3 regions of the Streptomyces sp. R818 genome follow, and region 2 is predicted to be linked to each of the others. Evidence: riboswitches for the same ligand, from Rfam matches in the RefSeq annotation. Region 2 holds a riboswitch; each other region holds the start of a gene.

Region 1 (4,893 bases), on a different contig from region 2:
GGTGTCCGGCTGCCGCCCCTGGCCCGGGCGGCGGTGGGGAGCCGGTCACCTGAGCAAGGACGCTAAACCTCGGCGTCACGGGTCGGCCGCGCATTGTTCGCAACTGCCCCCTTTGTTGCGGGTGGTGGCGGAGAGTGACAGCCCGCTGTCCGGCACCGCCCGCTGTCGGAGCGCGACAAGCACCCCATTAGGCTCCGCAACCATGGACGTACTCATCCATTTCTTCGTCGGCCTGCACATCATCGGCATCGCCGCGCTGCTCGGCGGCTTCCTCACGCAGATGACGGCGCTGGGCCGGGGCGAAGCCCGGTTCAACAAGGCGATGCTGCACGGCGCCCTGACCATGCTGGTGACCGGTGTCGCCCTCGTCGGCCTCAACCAGGCCGACGACAACACCGTGAACAACATCAAGATCGGCGTGAAGCTGGCGATCCTGGTCGTCATCCTCGGCATCGTCTACGTGAAGCGGGACGAGGAGAAGGCGGAGAAGGGCCTGTTCGCGGCCGTCGGCGGGCTCACCCTCGCCAACATCTTCATCGCCGTGCTCTGGACCTGAGCCCCGCACGTGCTCCGGGGCCGGGGGCCGGGCGGTGCCGCACCGCCCGAACCCGGCCCGGCCGGTGTCAGGCGGGCCGCACGACGCTGTGGATCGAGGACGTGCCGTCGTAGTAGATCGACTCCTCGCGGACGTACGCGCCCGGCTTCGGCGCGTGGATCATCATGCCGTCGCCGAGGTAGAGACCGACGTGGCTGATGTCGTCGTAGAAGAAGACCAGGTCACCGGGTTGGATGTCGGAGAGCGCGACCGTCGTGCCGAACTCCACCTGGTCCCAGGTGGTGCGCGGCAGCGAGATCCCGGCGGCCTTCCACGCCGCCTGGGTGAGCCCCGAGCAGTCGTACGAGTCCGGGCCCGTGGCCCCCCACACGTACGGCTTGCCCTCCTGGGCCTTGGCGAAGGCGAGCGCCTGCGCCGCCTTGGCCGCGTAACCGGACGAGGTGCTGCCGGAGGAGTCCGACCCCGTCGAGCCCGATCCCGTGGACCCCGTGGCCCCCGTGGACCCGGCGCCCGAGTCGGCCTGCTCCTGGGCCGCCGCCTCCTCCGCCGCCTTGCGCTCGCGCTCCTCCTCGGCCTTCTGCTTCGCCGCCAGCTCGGCGGCCTGTCTGCGGGCCGCCTCCTGCTTCTTCTTCTCGATCGCGGCGAGCCGCCGCTTCTCCTCCGCGGTCAGCTTGGAGAGCAGCTCGCGCGCGTCGGAGAGCTTCGACTGCACGCTCTGCTTCGACGTCCGGAGATCGGTCTGCGAAGAGGTGAGCTGACGCAGGTTCTCCTGCGCCTCGGTGCGTTTCTTCGCGGTCGCCCGCTGCTGCTCCTGGTAGTCGTCGACGGCCTTTTTCTGGTCGGCCGTCATACGGCTGAGCAGCCGGTCCTGCGCGAAGTAGTCCTCGGGATCGTCCGCGAGGAGCATCGTCGCGGTGTCGCTCATCCCGCCCGTCCGGTACTGCTCGGCGGCGAACCGGCCCAGCTCCTGGCGGGCCGTGTTCATCTGGTCGGTCCGCTTCGCGATGTCGTCGAGGAGCCTGTCGACCTGCCGCTTCTTGCTGTCGGCCTGCTCCTTGGCGGCGTTGTACTTCTGCGTGGCGGTCTCGGCCTGCCGGTACAGGCTGTCGACCTTCTTCTGCACCTCTTCGAGGCTCGGCCTCGCCGGCGCGGGCGCTGCCTGCGCGGTCTGCGAGAGCAGGGCGACCGAGGTGAGGGCGGCGGTCGTGATCCCGACCGCGGGGGTGGTGCGCAGGCCACCGGTCATCCGGGAGCGCGTGCGCGGCTTGCGGTGCGACGCCAAGGCTGGCGACTCCTTCCGTGGTCCGCCTACCGGGTTAGCTGTCGGGTTCGGGCGTACGGAAGGCTGCCCTACGGCCTGCTGCCCGCTGTCGATGCCGCTGACATCGACGACGGGCCTTCGGGCCGATTCACCCCAAGGTCGGTGGGTCCCCGGTTCCCTGCCTCACGGCGTACGGGACTCGGCGGGGGCTGCCCGCTCGCCGCGGCGCTCGCGGTCGTGGGGACGGACGGCCCGCGCAGCACCGTAGCCAACTCGTGTTGCTGCTGTGAAGGACGTTGTTCGATATGCCCGATACATTTTCGTGACCTTCGGCATACGCGGGTGGCTCCACGCGCGCGTGGAGCCGCCTTTCGCCGTGACGTTGACGACAGCGGGGCGCGGTGTCCGGAAGGAGGGGGCGGCGTGTCAGTGGGGCGGCCTAGACTCGTACGGCGATGAGCAGCCTCTTTGACGACAGCTTCCTGGCGGGCCTCCAGAACCGGACCGATGGGCCCCCGCCGCCGCCCGACAGCGAGCACGAAGGACCGGAGCCCGAGCCGATCCCGGACGACCTGTTCGGCGGGAAGTTCGACGCGCCCCCGGCCAGGGACGCGTACTACCGCGGCGGCGCGCCCCGCCCGGCGCTCGACCCGGCGGCGCTGCTCGAGGGGCTGAACGAGAACCAGCGGGCGGCCGTCGTGCACGGCGGCTCGCCCCTGCTCATCGTCGCGGGCGCCGGTTCCGGCAAGACCCGCGTCCTCACCCACCGCATCGCCTACCTCCTCGCCGAGCGCGGCGTGCACCCCGGCCAGATCCTCGCGATCACCTTCACCAACAAGGCCGCGGGCGAGATGAAGGAGCGCGTCGAGTCCCTGGTGGGCCCGCGGGCCAACGCGATGTGGGTCTCCACCTTCCACAGCGCCTGCGTGCGCATCCTGCGCTGCGAGTCGAAGAAGCTCGGCTTCACGTCGTCGTTCTCGATCTACGACGCCGCCGACAGCAAGCGGCTCATGGCCCTGGTCTGCCGCGACCTGGAGCTGGACCCGAAGAAGTTCCCGCCGAAGTCCTTCAGCGCCAAGATCTCGAATCTGAAGAACGAGCTGATCGACGAGGAGGACTTCGCCAAGACCGCCGCCGACGGCTTTGAGAAGTCCGTCGCCCAGGCGTACGCGATGTACCAGTCGCGGCTTCGTGAGGCCAACGCCCTCGACTTCGACGACCTGATCATGACGACGGTCAACCTGCTGCGCGCGTTCCCCGACGTCGCCGAGCACTACCGCCGCCGCTTCCGCCACGTCCTGGTCGACGAGTACCAGGACACCAACCACGCGCAGTACGCCCTCGTGCGCGAGCTGGTCGGGCCCACGGAGGGGGAGGACGCCGACCCCGCCGAGCTGTGCGTCGTCGGTGACGCGGACCAGTCGATCTACGCGTTCCGCGGCGCCACCATCCGCAACATCCTCCAGTTCGAGGAGGACTACACGGACGCGACGACGATCCTCCTGGAGCAGAACTACCGCTCCACCCAGACGATCCTCGGCGCGGCCAACGCGGTCATCGAGCGCAACGAGTCGCGCCGCCCCAAGAACCTGTGGACCAACGCGGGCGCGGGCTCCCAGATCACCGGCTACGTCGCGGACACCGAGCACGACGAGGCGCAGTTCGTCGCCGAGGAGATCGACCGGCTCACCGACGCGGGCGAGGCCAAGGCCGGCGACGTCGCCGTCTTCTACCGGACCAACGCGCAGTCCCGTGTCTTCGAAGAGATCTTCATCCGCGTCGGCCTGCCCTACAAGGTCGTCGGCGGCGTCCGCTTCTACGAGCGCAAGGAGGTCAGGGACGTCCTCGCGTACCTCCGGGTCCTGTCGAACCCCGAGGACTCCGTCCCCCTGCGCCGCATCCTGAACGTGCCGAAGCGCGGCATCGGCGACCGCGCCGAAGCCATGATCGACGCGCTCTCCCAGCGCGAGAAGATCTCCTTCCCGCAGGCGCTGCGCCGCGTCGACGAGGCGTACGGCATGGCGGCCCGCTCGACCAACGCCGTCAAGCGGTTCAACACGCTCATGGAGGACCTGCGGACCATCGTCGAGTCCGGCGCCGGACCGGCCACGGTCCTCGAGGCCGTCCTCGAACGCACCGGCTACCTCGCCGAACTGCAGGCCTCCACCGACCCGCAGGACGAGACGCGCATCGAGAACCTCCAGGAACTCGCGGCCGTCGCCCTGGAGTTCGAGCAGGAGGCCGCGCAGGCGGACGCGGAGGGCGCGGGCGACGGCGAGGGCGCGGGTGACGGCGAGGGCGCGGGTGAGACCGGGGGTGCCGACCTCTCCGCCTTCCTGGAGCGCGTCGCACTCGTCGCCGACTCCGACCAGATCCCCGACGAGGAGGACGACGGCAGCGGCGTCATCACCCTGATGACCCTGCACACCGCCAAGGGCCTCGAATTCCCCGTCGTCTTCCTCACCGGCATGGAGGACGGCGTCTTCCCGCACATGCGCTCCCTCGGCCAGACCAAGGAGCTGGAGGAGGAGCGCCGCCTCGCCTACGTCGGCATCACGCGCGCGCGGGAGCGGCTGTACCTGACGCGCTCCTCCATGCGCAGCGCCTGGGGCCAGCCCTCGTACAACCCGCCCTCGCGCTTCCTGGAGGAGATCCCGGACACGCACCTGGAGTGGAAGCGCAAGGGCGGCTCCGCGCCCGCGCCCTCGACGAAGGGGATCGGTGGCGGCATCGCCGCGTCGCTGTCCTCGTCGCGCTCCCGTACGACACCGGCGTTCGCCACCCGCCGCGCCAACGAGAAGCCGGTCGTCTCCCTGGCCGTCGGTGACCGTGTCACGCACGACCAGTTCGGCCTCGGCACGGTCGTCGGCGTCGGCGGCTCGGGCGGCAACGCGGAGGCGACGATCGACTTCGGCGACCCCAAGCCGAAGCGGCTGCTGCTGCGGTACGCGCCGGTCGAGAAGTTGTGAGCGATCTCTGACGGTCTCTGGCGGTCTTTGACGGTTCCTGGTGGTCTTTGACGGTCGTGAAGGTCTTTGACCGTTTTTACGTCGGGTTCACGCCGTGGCTGCGCAGC
Region 2 (4,893 bases):
CACCGGGTCGAAGAGCACCCGTACGCCGTCGATCTCCACGAGGACGCTGGAGTGGCCCATCCAGGTGACGCGCAGCCCGCTCGCGGCGGGTTTCGCCAGGTCGGCGAGGGTGGTGGCGTGGACGGGGACGGTGCCCGTCGGGGCGCGCCTGGCCCGCTCCTCCTTCTGGAAGTAGAGCTTCGCGAAGTCGAGCATCGAACCGTCGGGCTTGGTGCGGGTGCCCTCCGGGTTCTGGAACTGCCCGTCGGCGAAATTCGGCGACCTGCGGATCCGTGCAAGGCGGGCGCCCGTGGCCTCGGCGCCGAAGGCTGCGGGCTGCAGGGAGCGCAGCCCGGGAGTCAGGGAACGTGGCACAGCGCCTCCCGTTGATCGATCAGGGTGTTCCATTATGTGCCGCGGGCACGGAGGTCAGGAGGCGGACTCCAGATGCGCCTTGATGAGGTGCGGGTCCAGGAAGCCCTTGGCCGTCACGCGGTCCCCGGAGGACTCGCCGCGCAGCCTGCGCCCGATCCACGGCACCAGGAACTCGCGGGCCCAGTGGATGTCGTCGCGGCGCACCGCGAACGTGCCGCGCGGCGGGAGGAGCGGCCACGCCTGCTCGGGGTCGGCGGGCACGTCGAGGCCGAGCGCCTGGGCGGCGCGCAGGGCGACGCGGGTGTGGCCCTCGGCGGAGAGGTGCAGACGGTCCTCGTCCCAGGCCCTGCGGTCCTGCACGGACTTGAGGGACCACAGGTCGAGCACGGGGCAGCCGTAGCGGTCGGCGATGGCGCGTACGTGCATGTTGTACGTGGCGATCTTGCCGCGCAGGTGCTTGAGGACGGCCACGTCGCGGGTGTCGAAGCCGGTGGCGACCATGACGGTCCCGGCGGCGTCGGCGAGCCGGGCGACGGCCTTCTCGAACCGCTCGGCCACGTCGTCCGGGTCGGTGCCGGGCCGGATGATGTCGTTGCCGCCCGCGACGATCGTGACGAGGTCCGGGGCGAGCTCGACGGCCTTCGGGACCTGGTCGGCGACGATCTGGTCGATGAGTTTGCCGCGTACGGCGAGGTTCGCGTAACTGAAGGTGTCCTCGGGAACGCGGTCGTCGAGGAGGACGGCGAGCCGGTCGGCCCACCCGACGAAGGACCCGTCGGGGCCGGGGTCGCCGACGCCCTCGGTGAAGCTGTCCCCCACGGCCGCGAAGGACCGAATCGTTCCGCCGGCCGCTCCGCTGATCGTCGCGCTGACCGTTCCGCCGCTGAGTGCTCTCGATTCGTTTGCCACGACCACACATCTTTCACCTTCGGGTGTGACCTACGCGATCGTAACCAGGGGTTGACGAGGGGTGAGAAAACACACTCGGCGCCCGGGGAATAACCCCGGGCGCCGAAGAACACGCAGGTGCGGTGGTGTCAGATGCTGACGCCGTGGCCGCGCAGGTAGGCGACCGGGTCCACGTCGGAGCCGTAGTTCGGGGACGTGCGGATCTCGAAGTGCAGGTGCGGCCCGGTGACGTTGCCGGTCGAGCCGGACAGGCCGATCTGCTGGCCGGCGGTCACGGTCTGCCGGCGGAGACGCCGAGGGACGACATGTGGGCGTACTGCGAGTAGTGGCCGTCGGCGTGCTGGATGACGACCTCGTTGCCGTACGCGCCGTCCCAGCCGGCCGAGACGACGGTGCCCGGGCCGACGGCCTTGATGGCGGTGCCGGTGGGCACGACGAAGTCGGTGCCGGTGTGGTAGCCGCTGGACCACATCGAGCCGGAGGCGTGGTAGGCCGTGCCGGTCGAGCCGTCGACGGGCTTGACCCAGCCGGAGCTGTTCGTGGTCGTGCTCGTGGCGGTCGTGGTGGAGGCCTTCTGCCCGGCGCCGTTCAGCGTGAGCTTCATGCCGGGCTTGATGCGGTTCGCGTCCGAGCCGACGACGCTCTTGTTGGCCTCGTACAGCTTCTTCCAGCCGCCGTCGACCTTCTGCACGTCGGCGATCTTGGAGAGCGTGTCACCGGACTTGACCGTGTAGGTCTGCGCGGTGGTGTCGCCGGTCGCCGCGTGGGCGCCGGCGGCGCCGATCAGCGGCAGGGCGAGCGCGGCCCCGCCGGCCGAGACGACGGCGGCGGCGCGGGTGATGCGCTGGGTCTTCGAGCGACGGTGCTTTCCCTGAGCGGGCATGCCGGTCTTCCTCTCCGTCGCCTACGAGGTGAGCTGTCGGGTTCGGGCTGGAGCTGCCCGGCCGCGCCCCGGTGCACGGGACACGGCTTCACCCCTAGCCGCATGGGGGAATTCCCTGGCGGCGTTCTGCCTGTGGGTCCCCCGCTCCTGCCGTCACGGGTCGTTGTACGGGAATCCGGGCGGCGGCAGGATTAGGCGTTCCGTCCGGAGTGAATGGTGACCGTAATGCAGTGGCAAAGGCGGCGACAAACAGCGAATTCGCCGGAGGGCCCGATTTCTTGATCGTCTAAGGGTTTCCTGTGTCACCCAGCGTCAATGGGGGACCTTTTCCGCCGTTGCGCCGCTTAGGAATTCCGCAGAATGCAATGCCGGTTGATCGCCACGGACGGTCACGGTTATGAGCCTGCTCACCCTTCCCGTCGGGGTGTGCCTCGCGGGCCGTGTCGTATCGTCTGACCGGCGCCCGCTGACACGAGCAACGCGGGCGCATTCGACCCGGGAGGAGCCCCCGTGACGCAGCACGTCCCGTCCACCGAGCCCGAGCTGACCGGAGTGCGCAACTTCCGTGACGTGGGCGGCCTTCCGACCGTGGACGGCCGGCGCGTGCGTCCGGGTGTGCTCTACCGCAGCGGCCACCTCGCCCACGCCACCGCCGAGGACGCCGCGTTCCTCGCCGGGCTGAACCTGCACACAATCTTCGACTTCCGCAACGACGCGGACCGGCGCCTCGACGGCGCCGACGTCGAACTGCCCGGCGTGCGCAATGTGAACCTGCCGCTGACCGACCCGGCGGACGGCGCCGAGTTCTGGAAGATGGTGCGCGACGGGAACATAGACCAGCTGCGTTCCCTGCTCTCCGAGGGCCGCGCGGCCAATCGCATGATCACCTCGTACCGCGCGATCATCTCCGGGCGCACCGCCGAGCACAGCCGCGTCCTGCACGCGCTCGCCGAGGACAGCGTGCCCGCGCTCATGCACTGCGCGGCGGGCAAGGACCGCGCGGGTCTGTCGATCGCCGTGACACTGCTCGCGGTCGGCGTCGAGCGGGACGCCATCGAGGCGGACTACCTGGAGTCGAACGCCAAGCACCGCCGCTACAAGGTGCGGCGCAGCGGCACCACGGCCGACACCTACTCCCCCGAGGTCATGGAGCTGCTCGGCCCGCTCTTCGACGCCCGCGCCGACTATCTGCGCGCGGCGTTCGAGACCATCGAGGAGACCTGGGGCACGACGGACCGCTACTTCGAGGAGGGGCTCGGGTTCGGCGCGGCCGACCGCGACCGGCTGCGCGAGCGCCTCCTCGACTGAGAAGAGCCCCTACTGGTTCGCGCCCAGCGTGAAGAGCATGTAGATGAAGGCGGCCAGGGCGTGGCCCGCGAAGACGTAGACGAGGACCCGCACCCAGATGCCGCGGGGCAGCTTGTCCTCGATGTTCCGGTTCTCAGCCATGTCAGACCTCTCGGGCCTCTCGGGTCGGGCCGGCCGCCGGGCCGAGGCACAGCGCGGCGGTGGGGCTCTGCAACAGGGTGTGGACGAAGAGGAGCTCGGCCCCGCCCCGGTCCGCGGCGGCGATCCGGTGCGGGGTGAGCGAGTCGAAGTGGGCGCTGTCACCGGGTTCCAGCCGGTAGGACGTGTCGCCGAGGCGCAGGTCGAGCCGGCCTTCGAGGGCGTAGAGCCACTCCTCGCCGGGGTGGACGCGGACGATGTCGCCCTGCGAGCCGTACGGCACGTGGACCCGCAGGGCCTGCATGCCGCGCCCCGGGGAACCGGCCTGGAAGTAGGTCCAGCCGCCGGCCTCGGTGGCCTCCATGGCGTCGGCACGGACCACGGCGTCACGGTCGGCGGGGGTCTCGCCCAGGAGTTCGGAGACCGTCGTACCGTAGATGCGGGCGAGCGCGAGCAGCATCGGCAGCGACGGCTGGCGCCGGCCCGTCTCCAGGCGGGACAGATGCGCGGGTGAGAGCCCCGCGGAGCGGGCGGCGGCCTCCAGGGTGAGGGCCGCGCGGCGGCGCAGGGCGCGCAGCTGGGGTGCGACGGCGGGCAGCTCGGCGGGGGCCGGAGCCTCCTCCGGCAGGGCAGGGCTCATACTCCGATTGAGCCAGAGCCCTGCCCGAGAGGCAAATTTCTTGCCTCAGAGACAAACTCGCCTTTGAAACAGACCGTGCAGGGCACCGGCTACCTGTTGGCGACCGCCTGCTTGATCAGTGTCCTGCCGAAGTCCCACATCAGGCCACCGCCGCTGTGCGCGTCGTCCATCACAGCCGTGAACGCCTCCACGAAGCGGTCGACGTCGGCCTCGTCGATCACCAGTGGCGGGATCAGCTTGATCACTTCGAGGTGGTCGCCGGAGACCTGCGTCAGGATGCGGTGCTTCTGGAGCAGCGGCACGACCACCATCTGCGCGAACAGGCCCTTGCGCGCGGCCTGGAGCATGGCCCAGCGGCTGCGCAGCTTGAGCGACTTGGGCCGGCCGAACTCGATGCCGATCATGAGGCCGCGCCCGCGCACGTCGCTCAGCAGCTCGTACCGGTCGATCAGCGCGGTGAGCTTGGCGGCGAGCAGTTCGCCCATCACGCGCGCGTGGGCCACCGTCTCCTCGTCCTCCATGACGGAGAGGACGGCGAGGCCCGCCGCCATGGCCTGCGCGTTGGCGCCGAAGCTCGCGGAGTGGACCAGGACGCGGTCCATGGACGAGTAGACCTTCTTGAAGATCCAGTCCTTGCCGATGGTCGCGCCGACGGGCACAT
Region 3 (4,893 bases), on a different contig from region 2:
AGCCGTCCGGCTGCCTACGTGCGTACGTCCCCGCACACGGTACGGGACCGAGTGCGGGGACGTACGGAACTGCGGCGCCGGGGACGGTCAGCCCTTGAAGCGGGGGAAGGCCGAGCGGCCGGCGTAGACCGCCGCGTCGTCCAGGATCTCCTCGATGCGCAGGAGCTGGTTGTACTTGGCGACGCGCTCGGAGCGGGCCGGGGCGCCGGTCTTGATCTGACCGCAGTTGGTGGCGACGGCGAGGTCGGCGATGGTGACGTCCTCGGTCTCACCGGAGCGGTGCGACATCATGCACTTGAAGCCGTTGCGCTGGGCCAGCTCGACGGCGTCCAGGGTCTCGGTCAGCGAACCGATCTGGTTGACCTTGACGAGCAGGGCGTTGGCCGAGTTCTCCTCGATGCCGCGGGCCAGGCGCTCCGGGTTGGTGACGAACAGGTCGTCGCCGACGAGCTGCACCTTGTCGCCGAGCTTCTCGGTGATGGTGTTCCAGCCGGCCCAGTCGTCCTCGAACAGCGGGTCCTCGATGGAGACGAGCGGGTACGCGTCGACCAGCTCGGCGTAGTACTCGGTCATCTCGGCGGCCGAGCGCTGCTTGCCCTCGAACTCGTACACGCCGTCCTTGTAGAACTCGGAGGCGGCGACGTCGAGCGCGAGCGCGACCTGCTGGCCGGGGACGTAACCGGCCTCCTTGATCGCCTCGAGGATGAGGTCGAGCGCGGCGCGGTTCGACTCCAGGTTCGGGGCGAAGCCGCCCTCGTCGCCGAGGCCGGTGGACAGGCCCTTGGTCTTCAGCACCTTCTTGAGGGTGTGGTAGACCTCGGTGCCCCAGCGCAGCGCCTCGGAGAAGGACTCCGCGCCGATCGGGGCGATCATGAACTCCTGGATGTCGACGTTGGAGTCGGCGTGCGACCCGCCGTTCAGGATGTTCATCATCGGGACGGGCAGCAGGTGCGCGTTCGGACCGCCCAGGTAGCGGAAGAGCGGCAGGTCGCTGGCCTCGGACGCGGCGTGCGCGACGGCGAGGGAGACGCCCAGGATGGCGTTGGCGCCGAGCGAGCCCTTGTTGTCGGTGGCGTCCAGGTCGAACATCGCCTGGTCGATCAGGCGCTGCTCGGTGGCGTCGTAGCCGACCAGCTCCGGGCCGATCTGCTCGATGACGGCGAGGACGGCCTTCTCGACGCCCTTGCCCTGGTAACGGTTGGGGTCACCGTCACGGAGTTCGATGGCCTCGAAGGCACCGGTGGAGGCGCCCGACGGGACAGCAGCACGACCCGTGCTGCCGTCGTCGAGGCCGACCTCGACCTCGACCGTGGGGTTGCCTCGGGAGTCCAGGATTTCCCGGGCTACGACGACGTCGATGGACGGCACGAGCATCTCCTTCTGGGATGTGACACAACTGTGCGGACGGCGTGGCCCGCACCCTGAGCCTAACCGGCCCAGGGGCATCAGCCAGTCGACCGCCCGTGTTGTGGACAACGCCGATAGCGAAATGTTTCTTAACGGAACAAAGACGGCGACCCCCGTTCCGCCGCGCAGATGCGGCGGAACGGGGGTCGCCGGAGCGAGCGGCCGTTGCGAGCGCCGGCCCGGCATCCGCCGATGCCGAGTCGTCGTGCTCCAAGGGTCTTACTTGAGGTGCAGCTGCTGACCCGGGTAGATCAGGTCGGCGTCGGCGACGATGTCCTTGTTGAGCTTGAACACCTTCTGCCAGTTGGTGCCGTGCGCCTCGGCGATCTTGCTGAGGGTGTCGCCGGTGACGACCTTGTACTCGCCGTCGCCCTTCTCGACCTTCTTGCCGGTCGGGGTGGTGACGGTGTCCTTCTTGGTCTCCTGCTGCGGCTGAGCCTGCTGCTGCGGCTGCTGACGCGGCTGCGAGCGGGTCGTCGTCGAGGACTCCGAGCGCTCCTGCTGCTGCGGCTGCTGCGAGGACTGCGACTCGACCGGAGCGGAGTTGCCGGTGGAGGCGCCGGACAGGCCCACACCGCAGCTCGGCCAGGCACCCTTGCCCTGCGAGGCGAGGACCTTCTCGGCGACCGATATCTGCTGCGCCTTGGACGCCTGGTCGGCGGAGGACGCGTAGGCGGTGCCTCCGTACGCGGCCCACGTCGAGGCGGAGAACTGCAGACCGCCGTAGTAGCCGTTGCCGGTGTTGATCGACCAGTTGCCGCCGGACTCGCAGGAGGCGACCTGGTCCCACTCGGAGGTGGAGGCGGCGGAGGCGCCCGTGGCACCCATCAGCGGAACGGCGACGGCGGCACCGGCGACACCGGCGAGCGTGGCGACACGGACGGCCTTGGACGGGCGGCGGTGCTTGCCCTTGCTGGAAAGCAGCATGAAGGAATCCCCTCACCGACGCCTACGAGGTGAGCTGTCGGGTGCGGACCAGTGAGTGTCCGGCGCGCAACCTAGTGCGCGGCTTAACCCCAAGCCGGTTTCCCGGCACTTACCTTGGGTCCCCCGCTCCTGCCTACGGCGCTTACGCGTCGACTGTTCCCGTACGGACGTTGGCAGGATTCGGCGTGACGTCCGTCGGGGCCCGCTGTGGCGAGCGGTGACGACGTTAAGCAGTCGATCCGCCCGATTTCAAAGACGATCAGGGTGTTTGAGACTCATGTCTCACTCTCGCAAAAGCGGACATAGGCGCCTCAACCCGCCCCAATTTTCAGTTACTTTTCATCCGTTTCGAGGCCAAGATCCAGACTCTGACCAGGAAGGATGAGGTCCGGATCGGCGCCGACCGTCTTCTTGTTGAGGTCATAGAGGGCATTCCACCCTCCGTCGATGTTCTGCGCGTCCGCGATGTCCGTCAGGTTGTCGCCGGAGCGGACCGTGTACGCGGCCTCGGAGCGGACTTCCTCGCGGGAGGCGTGACGACCCTCACTCTGGCGGGAGACGGCGGTGTCGTCGGCGGCGCGGTCGCCGCGGTGGCGGCCGGCGGAGGACGCGTCCGGGTCGACGGTGGAAGTGGCGTCCGTCTGGCCGGACTTGCCCGAGTTGTCACCTTCGGCGGTGCCGCTCGGCTCGTCGCCCGCCTTGTCACCGCGGGTATCGGCGGTGGCTCCGGCCGACGGGGTGTCAGACGCGGCGGGCGTCCCACCGTCCTCGGAGCCGGATCCGTCGCCGCCGACCGCGCTCGACTCATCGGCGCCGGACGCGTCACTCGCGCCCGAGTCCTGGTGACTCTTCTCTCTTGTGGAGTCCGAGGAGTCTGCGGAGTCCGACGCGTCCGAAGAGCCCGACGTGTCCGAGGAGCCGGACGAACTCGACGAGGCCGACGCATCCGAGGAGCGCGCCGAGCCGGAGGCGTCCGGCGGCGACTGGGCGAGGCCGGACGGGCGCGGCGAGGCGCTCACCCCCGGGTCCACCTCGGCCGCGTCGTCGCTCTGCGTCAGACCGGCCACGAGGGAGCAGCTCGGCCAGACGCCGGGCCCCTTGGCCTGGAGCGCCTTCTCGGCGACGGCTATCTGCTGCGATCTGCTGGCCTCGTCGGCGCTCGGGGCGTAGTCGAGGCCCCCGTACTGCTCCCACGTCTCCTGCGACACCTGCAGTCCGCCGTAGTAGCCGTCCCCCGCGTCGAGGCTCCACTGCCCGCCGGACTCGCACTCGGCGAGCTTGTCCCAGGTGGTGGCGGAGGCGGCGTTCGCGCCGGTCGCCGCGAGCAGCGGGATCGCGATGGCGCTGCCGGTGACACCGGCGGCGACGACCAGAGCGGGGGCCTGACGAGGGCGACGGTGACGACCGTTCCCGGAGAGCATGCGGTTGCCTTTCGCGAGACTGATGCAGCACGCGACAGGAGTGGCGGGAGTGGTGCCGGTTGTGCCTGTGTCGCGATGACTGGTGAACGTAGCGGGACTCGAACGCTTGTCACAAGTCGATGCAGCGTAGATCACGTGAAAGTCACGAAGTTGAGAAACTGTCAGGTTCAGTGGGTGTGCGCCCGGGTGCGCTCGGGGGTGAACTGCACTGGCAGCGTGCGCAGTCCGCGCATGATGAGCCCGCCGCGCCAGCGCAGTTCGGCCGGGTCCTCGGCGAGCCGGAGGTCCGGAAGACGCGTCAGGAGCGTTGCCAGGGCGGCCTGTCCCTCCAGGCGGGCGAGGGGCGCGCCGAGGCAGTAGTGGATGCCGTGGCCGTAGCCGAGGTGCTGGTTGTCGCGGCGGGAGAGGTCGAGCGTGTCGGGCTCCGCGAACCGCGCCGGGTCGCGGTCGGCGGCGGCGAGGACGACGAGAACCGGGTCGCCGGTGGCGATGGACTGTCCGCCGATGGTGAGGGGTTCGGTCGCGAACCGCCAGGTCGCCAGCTCGACGGGGCCGTCGAAGCGGAGCAACTCCTCGACGGCGGTGGCGAGGAGAGCGGTGTCGTTCACGGCAAGGCCGCGTTGCAGTCGCTCACGTTGCTCCGGGTGCGTGAGCAGGGCATACGTCCCGTTGCCGATGAGGTTGACCGTGGTTTCGAAACCCGCGAACAGCAGGATGAAAGCCATGGCCGCTGCCTCGTTCTCGGTGAGGTGCTCGCCGTGGTCGGAGGCGCGGATCAGGCCGGAGATGAGGTCGTCACCGGGCTCCTGGCGCTTGCGGTGGATCAACTCGGCCAGGTAGCCGCGCATCTTCTTCACCGACCGGGCGACGCCGCCGCGCGGTCCGCCCCCGTGCCGGATCATCATGCCCGCCCAGTCCCGGAAGTCGTCCTGGTCCTCGCGCGGGACGCCGAGCAGGTCGCAGATGGCGTAGATGGGGAGCGGGAAGGCGAAGTCGTGGATCAGGTCGGCCTCGCCCTTCGCCGCGAACCGGTCGATGAGGTCGTCCGTCAGCTCCTGCACCCGGGGTGCGAATTCGGCCACCGTACGCGGGGTGAACGCCTTCGAGACGAGGCGGCGGAGGCGGGTGTGGTCCGGGG

Evidence for each region. Region 2 has a riboswitch for cyclic di-AMP ahead of N5I75_RS26385 (M23 family metallopeptidase). Riboswitches for the same ligand answer to the same signal wherever they lie in the genome.
Region 1: linked by a shared signal. The riboswitch ahead of N5I75_RS24670 (C40 family peptidase) and the one ahead of N5I75_RS26385 (M23 family metallopeptidase) in region 2 are both predicted to bind cyclic di-AMP.
Region 3: linked by a shared signal. The riboswitch ahead of N5I75_RS17560 (transglycosylase family protein) and the one ahead of N5I75_RS26385 (M23 family metallopeptidase) in region 2 are both predicted to bind cyclic di-AMP.

Annotation. Positions count from the first base shown of each region.
Region 1 covers NZ_JAOCNE010000010.1:132,161-137,053, reverse strand. Annotated here, with positions in the region: gene N5I75_RS24675 (hypothetical protein) at 203-556, shown strand; gene N5I75_RS24670 (C40 family peptidase) at 624-1,838, opposite strand; cyclic di-AMP (ydaO/yuaA leader) riboswitch at 1,847-2,032, opposite strand; gene pcrA (DNA helicase PcrA) at 2,273-4,786, shown strand; gene N5I75_RS24660 (peptidoglycan DD-metalloendopeptidase family protein) at 4,863-4,893, opposite strand, start outside.
Region 2 covers NZ_JAOCNE010000011.1:380,649-385,541, reverse strand. Annotated here, with positions in the region: partial or broken gene N5I75_RS26395 (MBL fold metallo-hydrolase) at 1-387, opposite strand, end outside; gene N5I75_RS26390 (SGNH/GDSL hydrolase family protein) at 409-1,215, opposite strand; partial or broken gene N5I75_RS26385 (M23 family metallopeptidase) at 1,392-2,146, opposite strand; cyclic di-AMP (ydaO/yuaA leader) riboswitch at 2,152-2,338, opposite strand; gene N5I75_RS26380 (tyrosine-protein phosphatase) at 2,657-3,454, shown strand; gene N5I75_RS26375 (DUF6126 family protein) at 3,464-3,595, opposite strand; gene N5I75_RS26370 (helix-turn-helix domain-containing protein) at 3,597-4,232, opposite strand; gene N5I75_RS26365 (aspartate aminotransferase family protein) at 4,322-4,893, opposite strand, start outside.
Region 3 covers NZ_JAOCNE010000006.1:259,139-264,031, reverse strand. Annotated here, with positions in the region: gene eno (phosphopyruvate hydratase) at 88-1,368, opposite strand; gene N5I75_RS17560 (transglycosylase family protein) at 1,627-2,334, opposite strand; cyclic di-AMP (ydaO/yuaA leader) riboswitch at 2,339-2,485, opposite strand; gene N5I75_RS17555 (transglycosylase family protein) at 2,667-3,755, opposite strand; gene N5I75_RS17550 (cytochrome P450 family protein) at 3,923-4,893, opposite strand, start outside.